2 regions of the Massilia sp. CMS3.1 genome follow, and region 1 is predicted to be linked to the other one. Evidence: riboswitches for the same ligand, from Rfam matches in the RefSeq annotation. Region 1 holds a riboswitch; the other holds the start of a gene.

Region 1 (6,804 bases):
GCCCAGCAGGCGGTGCTGCGCCAGCTCAAGCACATCGCCTGGCGTGCCGTGGCGTGCCAGGTAGCCTGGCGCCGCCAGCACCCGGAGCCGGCTCGCGCCCAGCCTGCGTGCATTGAGTGTCGAGTCAGGCAGGCTGCCGATCCGAATGGCGAGATCCGCCCGCTCCTCGATCAGGTCGACGACCGTCTCGCCGCTCGTCAGTTCCAGCTGCACCAGCGGATAGGCATCCAGGAAAGCCGGCACCAGGGGCGCGAGCAGATGGCCGAGCGCCGGCGTGGCGGCATTCACGCGCACCAGGCCCGCGGGCTGGGAGCGGCGCGCGGCCGCCTCGGCTTCGGTATTGGCCAGGTCCGCCAGCAGCGTGCGGGCGCGCTCGAGCAGCCATGCGCCCTCGTCGGTGAGTTGCAGGCGCCGCGTGGTCCGGTGCAGGAGCGTCATGCCGAGGTGCTTTTCCAGGCGCGCGATGGTGCGCGACACACCCGAGGGAGTCTGTCCGAGGCGCGCGGCGGCGCCGGAAAAGGAACCTGCATCCATGACGGCGGAGAATGCAATCAATGAATCTACATCGATCATTCGTGACTCCCAGTCAAAAGTCTATTGTACGGCAAGGGATTTTTCTTCTTGTTCGCCACGTGCAAACTGCATGCCTCTTCATCCCTTGCCCCAGGAGTCACCATGCCCCTTGCCCTCTGGGCGCTCACCTTGAGCGCCTTTGCCATCGGCACCACCGAATTCGTCATCGTCGGCTTGATTCCCGACGTTGCCGCCAGTTTGGGGGTGTCCGTCCCATCCGCCGGCTTGCTGGTCAGCGTGTATGCGCTTGGCGTTGCCATCGGCGCGCCTTTGCTCACTGCCCTCACCGCCCGCATCCCGCGCAAGAAATTGCTGATCGCTCTGATGCTGTTGTTCACGGCCGGCAACCTGGTTGCCTCGATCGCACCCGGCTACGCCGCCCTGATGGCCGCACGCGTGTTGACCGGCCTCGCCCACGGCGTGTTCTTCTCGATCGGCTCGACGATTGCCACCAGCCTGGTGCCGAAGGAAAAGGCAGCCAGCGCGATTGCCCTGATGTTCACCGGCCTGACCGTGGCGCTCGTCACGGGCGTCCCGCTCGGCACCTGGATCGGCCAGCAGTTCGGCTGGCAGTCGACCTTTCTTGCGGTCGCCGCGCTCGGCATCGTCGCCATGATCGGCAGCGCGATCCTGGTGCCGCCGACCATCGGCGGTGCCAAGCCGGCCAGCCTGGCAAAGCAGTTCGCCGTCCTCAGGCAGCCGCGCCTGCTGCTGGTGTATGCGATCACCACGCTCGGCTATGGCGGCTCGTTCATCGCCTTCACCTACCTGGCGCCGATCCTGCAGGACGTGGCCGGCTTCGCCCCGAGCAGTGTCAGCCTGGTGATGCTGGTGTATGGCGTCTCGGTCGCGGCCGGGAATATCTGGGGCGGCCGCCTGGCCGACAAGAAGGGACCGATCCGCGCGCTGCAGATCGTGTTCGCCTTGTTGGCAAGCGTCCTCGCCGTGCTCAGCTTCACCGCGCCGCATCCGGTGCTGGTCGTCGCCACCGTGCTGGCCTGGGGCGCGGTCGCCTTCGGCAATGTGCCGGCCCTGCAACTATATGTCGTGCAGCGTGCCGAACGCGATGTCCCGCAGGCGGTCGACATGGCATCCGGCCTGAACATCGCCGCTTTCAACCTCGGCATTGCACTGGGCGCCTGGGGCGGCGGCCTGATCCTGGAGCACCTCGGCCTGATGGCCACGCCGCCGATCGGCGCCCTGATCGTGCTCGGCGCGCTGGCACTGACCACACTGGCCGGCCGGCTGGACAAACGCGAGGCCGCAATGAAGCCGGCCATTATCAAAGAAGCAGAACTCGTTTAATCAAGCAAAAGGATCTCGGGCTGGATCGGGACGGAGGTTTAACAGTCGAGTTCCGGATAGCGCCTGAAAATACCTTCTTCGTTGAAGGGAATCCGGCGCGGCGAACGCAAATAAGCGGCGATGCGCGGACGTTCGGCCACGCGCCTGCGCAGCGCCGCCAGGTTCGGGTGCCGCGCCAGTGCGCGGGCCGTGGCCTTCGGGAAGGCATAGTCCAGCCCCTCGAGGGTCTGGAACAGCGAGAGGTCGGCGTAGGTGATCTGGAGCCCGAGCAGGTAGTCCTTCTCGCCCAGCACGTGGCTGAAATAATGGAAGAATTTCGGGATGCGCGCCGACGTGAACTCGCTTGCCCGGCGGCGCGCTTCCTCCTGCTGGTCCTCATAATACAAGCTGTTGCCGACCGGGTGATGGGTGTCATGCGCCTCGTTCACCAGGTCGGCAATCGTCAGCTGCAACTGGTGCGTCCAGAGGCGCCCGGCCGAATCCTGGGGCGCGAGGCCGTGGCGTTCGCCCAGGAACATCAAGATCGCCGCAGTCTGGCCGATCGTCATGCCGTCGGTGCGCAGGAAAGGCGGCGCAAAACTCGGCGTGGGCCCTTCCTTCAGCACCGCCATCAGCGCGTCGACGCCGCCCGCCCCCCGGGCCACGTCGGCATACTCCTCCCCCGCCTCCTCGAGTGCCAGCCGGACAAATTCGCCGCGGCCCTGGATGCCTGGCCAATAAAACAGTTCACATGCCATACGTCGCCTCCGCAGCCGTGTCACCGCGAGTATGAAACAGAATTTTGCAAGGCCGCGCGCAGATCGTGTTAATCTTGCAATAAAGAATGCTTTCCCAAAATAAAGAATCCTGAAAGAAAACCAAGATGCGTTCGATGCACACGCAGGGCGGGGATGAGTCCGCCAAAAATATTGCCCCAGAGAATCTATTCCCCTTGAGTAAACGCACCTCCGGGAACGCCCGTGTGGGACACCATGAGCTTGTCCGCAACCCGCCGTCTTCCACGGAGCGCCCCATGATCCTGGCTCACCTGACCCGCTACTGGCTCGCCCGCCGCAGCAAGCTGCGCTTTTCGTCCTGGCTGCTGTCGGTGCTGCGCAGCGCGCGCGTGCTGCGGTATTACCGCGACCATGCCGCATTGTGCCAGCTCGACGTCTACCGCAACCACGTGATGACGCAGCCCAACGACGACCCTTTCCACCACCTCAGCCACAGCGCCTATCTGCTGCAGGGCTTGAGCAGCCGCCAGCGCGTACAATGCGTGCTGTCGCACTACCGCTTCGAAGAGACCACGTTCGACGCGGCCTACAAGGCGGCCGTGTATGCGGCCGGCGGCCTGACGCTGTGGCAGCAGGCGGTCGGCGATCACGATTTCCTGATCCGGCTCGAGATAGCCTCGCGCATGAATGCGGAAGGCGACCTGACGATTGCGCTGGTGGCCGACGACAAAGTGCTGCACCGCCTGTCGTTCTCCTGGGTCGAGGGCAGGATCGTCGGCGTGCCGACGCCGCTGGTGCCCTTCGTCGCCCGCAACCAGGGCCGCTGGACCGAGTCGGGCGAGGCTTTCGACGCCTTCGAGAAGTGCTTCCCGAACAATTCGCCGAGCTTCTTCTGCTTCGCGGCGATGCAGGGCCTGGCGCAGGCGGTCGGCATGGATCAGGTGGTGGCCGTGAAGTGCACCGCGCACATCGCCTATGACCCGGATGAGATCAAGCATTTCGCGAATGCATACGACGGCTTCTGGAAGATCCTCGGTGGCGTCGAGCTGCCCGGCGATACCTGGCTGGTGGCGCTGCCCTTCTACCTGAAGCCGCTGGCCGACATGCCCTCGAAGCACCGCAAGCGCGCCGCGCTGCGCCGCGACAACTGGCGTGCGATCGAGACCAGCACGCGCTCGACGCTGCAGCGCCACCTGCTGCACGCGCGCTCGCACCACGCGCATGCCGCGCCGTTTCGGGAAACGGCGGAGGTGTGAGCGCACGCACCGGCCCGGCCCACCCGGCGGTGCGCATCTGTTTGATCATTATTGGCAGAACCACCACGGGTTGAAAAACCCGTGGTACACTCGCGGCTCGCTAGGGGTCCTGGAACATGTTTCCGGGTGAGATATACCCTTCGTACCTGATCTGGATAATGCCAGCGAAGGAAAGCGCGCCAAGCAGTTCACACCTTGTTTGCCCTTCCCGCACGTTGGCTCCGGCTTTTACTAAAAAAGCGCCGCGTCCCCGCGTCGCTCGATCCGTGAGCAAACAATGAAACCCATTTTCACCTGTTCCATCCTCGCCTGTGCGCTCGCACAGGCCTACACCGCCAACGCCCAGTCCGCCGAGCCAATGGCCTCGGTCGTGGTCACCGGCAGCAAGTGGGCCGCGACCGACCGCGTCAGCATCGGCAGCTTTGCCGACCTGCCGCTGATCGACATTCCCGCCTCGGTGGTAGCGATCGGCCGCAGCCAGATGCAGGACCTGTCGATCCGCTCGAGCAGCGAAGCGCTGCAGTACGACGCCTCGGTCGGCGACGCCTACAACGCGGTCGGCTATGCCGAGCAGTTCTCGGTGCGCGGCTTCAAGTTGAACAACAATTCGGGCTACCGCAAGGACGGCATCGTGATCCCGGGCGACGCCCAGGTCCCGCTCGAAAACAAGGAACGCATCGAGCTGCTCAAGGGCGTCGCCAGCCTGCAGGCCGGCATCGCCGCACCCGGCGGCCTGGTCAACTTCGTCACGAAACGTCCGACCGACAAGCCGCTGCGCTCGGTGACGATCGAGGCGCGCGAGCGCGGTACGCTGTTCGGCGAGTTCGATATCGGCGGGCGCTTCGAAGACCGCCGCTTCGGCTACCGCATCAATGCGGCCGCCGAACGCTTGCGCTCCTACATCGACGGCGCCGACGGCAAGCGTCAGTTCGCATCAGGCGCTTTCGACTGGCAGGTGACGCCCGACGCGCTGCTGCAGCTCGACATGGACTTCCAGCACAAGGAGCAAATCACGGCGCCGGGCTACCAGCTCATTCGCGGGGTCGACCTGCCGCGCGGCGTGTCACCCAAGACCCTGCTCAACGCCCAGCCCTGGACCAAACCGGTCGACACCGACAGCGCCAACCTCGGCCTGCGCTTCGATTACCGGATCAACCCCGATTGGCGCGCCTCGGTCACGGCCAACAAGCACTGGTTCAAGCGCGACGACTACACCGCCTTCCCCTACGGCTGCAGCAACGAGGGCGAGGGCTACTACCCGGGCTACTGTTCCAACGGCGACTTCGACGTCTACGATTACCAGAGCACGGGCGAGCGCAAGACGCCGTTCGGGATCCAGGCCCTGGTGCACGGCCGCTTCGCCACCGGCGCCCTGCGCCACGCGCTCACGATCGGCGCGAGCCACGCCGAGCGCAATAACAGCTACGGCGACTATGTCTACGACTACGCCGGCTACAGCAACATCTACGCCAGTCGCGTCACCGATCCGGCGCCCGGCAACCCGCGCACCGGCCCGGTCTCGGAGCGCTACAGCGACCGTGAACGCGCGCTCTTCGTGCAGGACGTAATCAATCTGACGCCCGCGCTGACCCTGCACGCCGGCCTGCGATACGTGAAGTCGAACAGCGTGCAGACGCCGGAAACCGCACTCGGACCGACCGCCAGCCGCAGCTCGTATGCGCTGCCGAACGCCTCGCTGGTCGTCCGCGTCTCGCCGCTGTGGAATGTCTACGGCACTGTCGCGCACGGCATGGAACCGGGCGAAGTCGCGCCGATCGAAACCGATAACGCCAACACCGTGCTCGCCGCGAGCCGCTCGAAGCAGGTCGAACTCGGCACGAAGGGCATGCTGGGTAGTGGCGTGTCGGTCAGCGCGGCGCTGTTCCAGATCAGCCGCGGCCTCGAATACACGAATGCGGACAACGTATTCGTCCGCAACGGCGAGCAGAATCACCGCGGACTGGAACTGACGGCGCAGCGCAATGCGGGCAGCCTGGCCTATGGCGCCTCGCTGCTGGCGCTGCGCGCACGGCAGGAAGGCACGGGCGAGCCGGCGCTCGAAGGCAAGCGCACGACCAACGTGCCGGAGTTCAAAAGCACCGTCTGGGCCGAATATGCGCCGGCAAGCGTGCCGGGCCTGAAGCTCAACGGCCAGTGGCAGTACGCAGGGACCAAGGCATTCGACCCCGAGAACACGGTGGAGGTGCCGGGCTACCACGTGGCCGGTATCGGCGCGGCCTACGGCATGAAGATGGGTGCGACGGCTGTCACGCTGCGCGCGCGCGTCGACAACCTGTTCGACAAGTTCTACTGGCGCGACGTCACCCAGGACCTGGGCGGCTACCTGCTGCCGGGCGCGCCGCGCACGCTGCGCGTGTCGGCGCAGTTCGACTTTTAAAGAGGCTTCAGCACTTTCAAGGCCGCTTCCACCTGCCGCAGCCTGTGCGGCAGGTCCCCTTCCAGCAGCACGAAGCGCAATCCCCGCGCGTCCAGTTCCTGCACCAGCATCGAAAATACGCGCTGGCGCACTTCTTCCGATTCGCGCATCAGGCCGTCCGCCACCCAGGGCGTGTCGGGCGCCGTCACCAGGGTCAACGCATAGTCGTGGGTCGCCGCCAGCGCCGCCAGCTGCGCGTCGACCCTGCCCCAGTACACCTGGCTGTAAAGCGCCGTCATCAGCGGCGTCGTATCGCAGAACAGGAACTCGTTCGCGCCATCAACGGCGGCGTTCTCGCGCGCACGCTGGGTGCGCGCAATCCCGAACTGGTCGGACTCGAAGGGCACGCGGCCGTGCGTGTCGACGAATTCGCGCAGGTATTCGGGCACCCATACCGTACTGTAGCGCCGCGCCAGCGCGCCGCACAAAGTCGATTTGCCGGACGATTCGGCGCCTAGCACGGCAATGCGGCGCACAGTCATGGCGCCACCCGCGCCAGCTTGCTCCAGGTCCGCAG
Region 2 (6,804 bases), on a different contig from region 1:
CGATGCCGGCGTGGTCGGTGCCCGGGATCCAGGCGGTATTGAAGCCGCGCATGCGGTAGTAGCGCGTCAGGCCATCCATCACGGTCTGGTTGAACGCATGGCCCATGTGCAGCGTGCCCGTCACGTTCGGCGGCGGCAGCTGGATGCTGAACGCTGGTTTGTCGGCGTCCATGGTGGCGGCGAAGTACCCGCGCTGCTCCCACTCGGCGCGCCAGGTTTGTTCAATGTCGGCTGGCTCGAAAGACTTGGCTAATTCCATGATGTGATGGCGTTTGAATGTACGAAAGGAACCATTATAGGTCACCTCGTATTGCCTTTCCCAGATCCAGATTCCTTGATTTGCGTCTAAACACGTTCCCAATCGTTACGAATAACAGCGGCCTCGACGAATCGTCTGCATCTCCCTTGCGGTCAAAGGAAAGCAGCCGGCATGAGGGCGGGTACCGCCGCCCCGGGCTACGCCCATAACGATAGGCCATTTCTAGGAGCAAACATGTCACAACTGGATCCAACCGGGGTGGAGAATGCAAGCGACGAAGCGCTGGCCGAACCGAACGGCCATATGTCGTATGAAGAAGTGTCCGGCATGACCAATGGCGAGCTGGGTATCGGCGAGCCGCACGACACCGCGCCGACCGGCGCCCTACCTGAAGCCGCCCCGGTTCCGCATGTACCGCCATTTCCGATTCCCAAGATTCCTCTCCCGCAAGTGCCCATCATCAAGAAGGCAGTCAGCGGATGCTATGCCGGTGCGCTCGGCAGCTTCTCGATCGAACTGCGGGTCGACGTCGACCGCAGCCGCTCCATGAAGCGGGTCAGCGGCGACTTTTACCAGATGGTCGGCAGGACGCTGTCCTATTACGGTTCGTTCATCGTGGACAGTCCGACCGTCACGGTGGGATTTTCCCAGATCGTCATCAAGGGAAAGGCGCAGTTTAGCTTTGCGGCCGGGGCGCCTGTGGTGCAGGTCACGATACCGCGGGTGAGTTTCTTCCAGCCGCAGGCAGCTGCAACTTTGCAATTCTTCACCGTGAGCAATTCGCCGGGCGCGTCCTATCATTGCCCGTTTGCCTCGCTTCACTACCGCTCGGTGCGCATCGAAACGGATTGCGTATCGGATGTCACGACTTCTCCATTTTCCGCCTACAACACCGGCATGCTGCCGTCGGGCGGCACTGCGCGCAACGTCAACGTCGTCAGTGCGTTTGCCGAGGCCGGCATCGGCATGGCGCCGACCGCTGGCAACAACGTCATCGACATCAGCGCCGCCGGCGCGAACGCCAGCTGGAGCAATGCCGAGCTGCATGCATCGATGCAACAGCATTTTTCGCTCTGGAGCGATCTGCAGCAATGGTACGTCTGGCAGTTGGTCGCGCAGAACCACGATCTCGGATCCGGCCTGTACGGCATCATGTTCGACCAGGACGGCAAGCAGCGCCAGGGGTGCGCGGTGTTCCATGCGGGCGTTGGCGGGACCACGGCCGAGCAGCAGCGGCTGCAGCTCTACACCTATGTGCATGAACTCGGCCACTGCTTCAACCTGATGCACTCCTGGCAGAAACAGTATGCCTCGCCGCCGAAACCGAACCGGCCCGACTCGCTGTCCTGGATGAATTACCCGTGGTATTACCCGAAAGGCGGAGCGGCCGGTTACTGGAGCAGTTTCGATTTCCGTTTCGACGACGAGGAACTGATCCACCTGCGCCATGGTTTCCGCAACGACGTCATCATGGGCGGCAGCGATTTCATCGTCGGCGCCTCGCTCGGGCGCGAGGTGATGGCCGACCCGATTTCCGACGATTCGGGCCTGGTGCTGGCGATCTCGACTTTTCAAGAGAGCTTTGCGCTCGGCGAGCCGGTCGTGCTGGAGCTCAAACTCCGGGCGACCGACACGCGTGGCCGCCGTGCCCATACCTGGCTGCATCCGAACTACGGCCTGGTCAAGATCGTGATCAGCCGGCCGGGCGGGGAAGTGCGCGCCTACGAGCCCCTGATCGACCACCTGGTCGGCGAGCGCCAGGCCGTGCTCGGCGTGGGCGACGAGATCGCCGACAGCGCCTATATCGGCTACGGCAAGGGCGGCTTCTACTTCGACCAGCCGGGACGTTACCGGGTGCGGGCCGCGTATGCGGCGCTCGATGGCTCGCAGGTGCTGTCCGATATCCTGACGATCCGGGTGCGTTATCCGGTCAGCCAGGACGACGACAAGCTGGCCGACCTCTTCATGGGCGAAGCGCAGGGCGCGCTGCTCTACCTGAAGGGTTCGGACAACGAGACCCTGCGCGCCGGTAACGACGCGTTCGACGAAGTGCTCGAGCGCTTCGACGCCCATCGGATGGCGAGCTATGTCAGGATGGTCAAGGGCGTAAATGCCGCGCGCACCTTCAAGACCGTGAATGCCGGCGAGGGCAAACCGGTCAGCGTGCGTCAGGCCCAGCCTGATGCCAGTATCGCGCTGCTGTCCCGGATGGCCGAGAGCCCGGTGCTCGATCCGATCTCCAGCAAGCAGGCGCTGTCCTGCCTGGCCTCTGCCCAGAATATGATCGGCGATGAGAAGGGGGCGCAGGCAAGCCTGGCGGCAGCGTCCACGCGCGCTGGCAAGAAGTCCTGATGGATCGGGGCTGGAAGAAAAGGGGGGGATCATGGCGCGTCAGCTCTGGAGTGTCGTCGTGCTGGTGGCGCTACTGGCTGGACAGGCCTGCAATAACCGCGGCCTGTCCAGCACGCTTGTTGCAACAACCGAGAATGCGAGGGCAGTCATGATGTTACGCGTGAGGCTGGGCGATGGCTTCCAGAACAACACAGTGACCGTGCGGGTCGATGGCAAGGAGGTGTACCACCGGGCCGGCGTCAGCACGGACTGGAGCATTTCGCGTGCCGATGCCATCGAGGTGCCGACCGAGGCGCCGACCGTGCGGCTGGAAGTATCGATCGAGAACGGGCCGCAAGCGGCCCAGGACATCACGCCGGGGCACACCCCGTTCGTCGAGGTGCGCCTCATCGACGGGGAACTGCATCTGCTGCCGCTGAACGCGGAGCCGCCCATGATGTGACCTGCGCGCGTCGACTGCCGGCGCGGCGCCACTGCCGTAAAAAAGAGGCTGACAGCAGCACACCGGCAAATAGTTGGGCTATACTGAGCCCGTTGCCGATATGGCAGCAAACGCTAGGGGTCCTGCGCATCAATTGAAGCGCGGGTGAGAAATACCCTCTGAACCTGATCTGGATAATGCCAGCGAAGGGAAGCTTCGAGATGTCCTGCCGGCCGCGCACACGCGCCCGGACGGTCTTCTGCGACTCCTTTGCTGGCTCCTGCCCAAAGGAGCCGCATGAACGCACCACTGAAGTTCGACGCCACCACCGCCACCGTGGACCTGGCCGCCATTGCACCGTTTCCCAATTCGACCAAGGTCTTCATCGAAGGCAGCCGCCCCGACATCCGGGTGCCGATGCGCGCGGTGGCCCAATCGGATACCTCCGCCAGCTTCGGCGGCGAGCCCAACCCGCCGGTGTTCGTCTACGACACGTCGGGCCCCTACACCGACCCGGCGGCCACGATCGACATCCGGCGCGGCCTGGCGCCACTACGCGCCGACTGGATCGCCGCGCGCGGCGACACCGAGGCGCTGCCCGGCCCGAGTTCCGCCTTCGGTGCCCAGCGCCTGCGCGATCCCGGCCTGGACGCGCTGCGCTTCGGGCTGGGACGCACACCACGCCGGGCAAAAGCGGGCAGCAACGTCACCCAGATGCACTATGCGCGACGCGGCATCATCACCCCCGAGATGGAATTCGTCGCCCTGCGCGAGAACCTGCGCCGGCAGGAATACCTGGCGCAGCTGGAAAACAGCGGCCCGATGGGAAAGCGCACGGCCGAACTGCTGGGCCGCCAGCACCCGGGCCAGTCCTTCGGCGCGAGTATCCCCGACGTGATCACGCCGGAATTCGTGCGTGCGGAAGTCGCGCGCGGACGCGCCATCATCCCGGCCAACATCAATCATCCCGAGAGCGAGCCGATGATCATCGGCCGCAACTTCCTCGTCAAGATCAACGCCAACATCGGCAACTCGGCCGTGACCTCGTCGATCGGCGAAGAGGTCGACAAGATGACCTGGGCGATCCGCTGGGGCGCCGACAACGTGATGGATCTGTCGACCGGAAAGCACATTCACGAAACGCGCGAATGGATCGTGCGGAACAGCCCGGTTCCGATCGGCACCGTGCCGCTCTACCAGGCGCTGGAAAAGGTGCATGGCAAGGCCGAGGACCTCACTTGGGAGATCTACCGCGACACGCTCATCGAGCAGGCCGAGCAGGGCGTCGACTATTTCACGATCCACGCCGGCGTGCGCCTGGCCCACGTGCCGATGACGGCCAAGCGCCTGACGGGGATCGTCTCGCGTGGGGGCTCGATCATGGCCAAGTGGTGTCTGGCGCACCACAGGGAGTCCTTCCTCTATACGCATTTCGAGGACATCTGCGCCATCATGAAGATGTATGACGTCGCCTTCAGCCTGGGCGACGGCCTGCGCCCCGGTTCGATCTACGACGCCAACGACGAAGCACAGCTGGCGGAACTGGCCACCCTCGGTGAACTGACGCAGGTCGCGTGGAAACACGATGTGCAAACCATGATCGAGGGACCCGGCCACGTGCCGCTGCACCTGATCCGCGAGAACATGCGCCTGCAGCTGGAAGGCTGCGGCGAGGCGCCGTTCTATACCCTCGGGCCGCTGACCACCGACATCGCGCCCGGCTACGACCACATCACGTCGGGCATCGGCGCCGCCCACATCGGCTGGTACGGCACCGCCATGCTGTGCTATGTGACCCCGAAAGAGCACCTCGGCCTGCCCGACAAGGCCGATGTCAAGGACGGGATCATCACCTATAAAATCGCCGCCCACGCCGCCGATCTCGCGAAGGGCCATCCCGGCGCGCAGATCCGCGACAACGCGCTGTCGAAAGCGCGCTTCGAGTTCCGCTGGGAAGACCAGTTCAATCTCGGCCTGGACCCCGACAAGGCGCGCGCCTTCCACGACGAAACGCTGCCCAAGGAGTCGGGCAAGGTCGCCCACTTCTGCTCGATGTGCGGTCCGCATTTCTGCTCGATGAAGATCACCCAGGACGTGCGCGCCTACGCCGCCGCGCGTGGCGTCCCGGAAGAGGGAGCGCTGGCGCTGGGCATGGGGGAAAAGGCGATCGAGTTCGTGCGCGGCGGTGCGAAGCTGTACCGCGAGGTATGAACATGCGCGCGATTGAACTTGAGATTGAACTCAATGGCGAACCGTATCGCCTGCCCGCGGGCCAGACGCTGGGCCACCTGGTGGGCGCGCTCGGCATCCTGAGCGGGGCGGTGGCGCTGGCGGTGAACCGCCAGGTAGTGCCCCGCCAGCAGTGGGAAGCGCGGCCCCTCGCACCCGGGGATCGGGTGGACATCGTACGCGCCATCGGCGGCGGCTGAAAGGACTGGACCCATGAACGAAGACTCCCTCATCATCGCCGGTAAAACCTACCGCTCGCGTTTGCTGGTCGGCAGCGGCAAGTACCGCGACCTCGATGAAACACGCGCTGCGACCCTGGCGGCCGACGCCGAGATCGTGACGGTGGCGATCCGGCGCGTCAACATCGGCCAGGACCCGGACGCGCCGAACCTGCTCGATGTGCTGCCCCCGGGCCGCTTCACGATCCTGCCGAACAGCGCCGGCTGCTACAACGCAGCCGATGCGGTCTATACCTTGCAGATGGCGCGCGAACTGCTCGATGGCCGCAAGCTCGTCAAGCTCGAGGTGCTGGGCGACGAGAAGACGCTGTTCCCGCACATGCCGGAAACCCTGCGCGCGGCCGAGACCCTGGTGCGGGACGGCTTCGACGTCATGGTCTACTGCAGCGACGATCCGGTCCAGGCGCGCATCCTGCAGGAGATCGGCGTGGTCGCCGTGATGCCGCTTGCGTCCCTGATCGGCTCGGGCATGGGCATCGTCAATCCGTGGAACCTGTCGCTCATCATCGAGCAGGCCACGGTGCCGGTGCTGGTCGACGCCGGGGTCGGCACTGCCTCGGATGCGGCGATCGCCATGGAACTCGGCTGCGACGGTGTCCTGATGAACACGGCGATCGCGCATGCGCGCAGACCCGTGCGCATGGCGCGCGCGATGAAGCTGGCCGTGCAGGCGGGGCGCGAAGCGTATCTCGCCGGGCGCATGCCGAAGCGCTTTGCAGCCGCGCCTTCGTCGCCGCTCGAAGGGCGCCTCGCATGACCGTGCCTTGCGTACTGGTCTTCGCCGGGCTCGATCCCGGCGGCGGCGCGGGCCTGGCGGCCGATGTGCTGGCGATCGCCGCGCAGGGAGCGCACGCGCTGCCGGTGGCGACAGCACTGACGGTGCAGGACAACGAACGCGTGCACGCGGTGGCGCCGGTGGATGCCGGCTTCGTGCTGCGCCAGGCCGAGGCGCTGCTTGCGGTGTGCGACATCCGTGCAGTGAAAATCGGCATTCCCGGCAACCTTGAGAACGCACGCGCGATCGCCGGGCTGCTGCGCCGTTTGCGCGAACGCGCACCAGGCCTGCCGATCGTGCTCGACCCGGTACTGGCCAGCGGGCGCGGCGACGTCCTCGGCGCCCACGACCCGGTCGACAGTGTGGCTGAACTGCTGGCACTGGCGACCATCGCATTGCCGAACGAACCGGAAGTGTGCGCCATCGGCGCTGCTGCGTGCGCGCAGCTCTTGATCACGGGCGGCCATGGGGACGGCCGCTTTGTCACCAACCGCTGGTACCGCGACGGGGCACTGGTACAGCGCTGGCG

Evidence for each region. A riboswitch is a leader RNA that binds a small molecule or an ion and turns the genes downstream of it on or off. The one in region 1 is predicted to bind thiamine pyrophosphate.
Region 2: another riboswitch for thiamine pyrophosphate. It lies ahead of thiC (phosphomethylpyrimidine synthase ThiC); the one in region 1 lies ahead of ACHAC9_RS06700 (TonB-dependent siderophore receptor).

The regions. Positions count from the first base shown of each region.
Region 1 covers NZ_JBIMES010000003.1:162,150-168,953, reverse strand. Annotated here, with positions in the region: gene ACHAC9_RS06720 (LysR family transcriptional regulator) at 1-573, opposite strand, end outside; gene ACHAC9_RS06715 (MFS transporter) at 676-1,878, shown strand; gene ACHAC9_RS06710 (glutathione S-transferase) at 1,917-2,615, opposite strand; gene ACHAC9_RS06705 (DUF535 family protein) at 2,891-3,850, shown strand; TPP riboswitch at 3,943-4,040, shown strand; gene ACHAC9_RS06700 (TonB-dependent siderophore receptor) at 4,128-6,248, shown strand; gene ACHAC9_RS06695 (AAA family ATPase) at 6,245-6,769, opposite strand; gene pnuC (nicotinamide riboside transporter PnuC) at 6,766-6,804, opposite strand, start outside.
Region 2 covers NZ_JBIMES010000012.1:37,984-44,787, reverse strand. Annotated here, with positions in the region: gene ACHAC9_RS18405 (valine--tRNA ligase) at 1-259, opposite strand, end outside; gene ACHAC9_RS18400 (hypothetical protein) at 494-2,611, shown strand; gene ACHAC9_RS18395 (hypothetical protein) at 2,643-3,053, shown strand; TPP riboswitch at 3,159-3,261, shown strand; gene thiC (phosphomethylpyrimidine synthase ThiC) at 3,330-5,243, shown strand; gene thiS (sulfur carrier protein ThiS) at 5,246-5,461, shown strand; gene ACHAC9_RS18380 (thiazole synthase) at 5,475-6,257, shown strand; gene thiD (bifunctional hydroxymethylpyrimidine kinase/phosphomethylpyrimidine kinase) at 6,254-6,804, shown strand, end outside.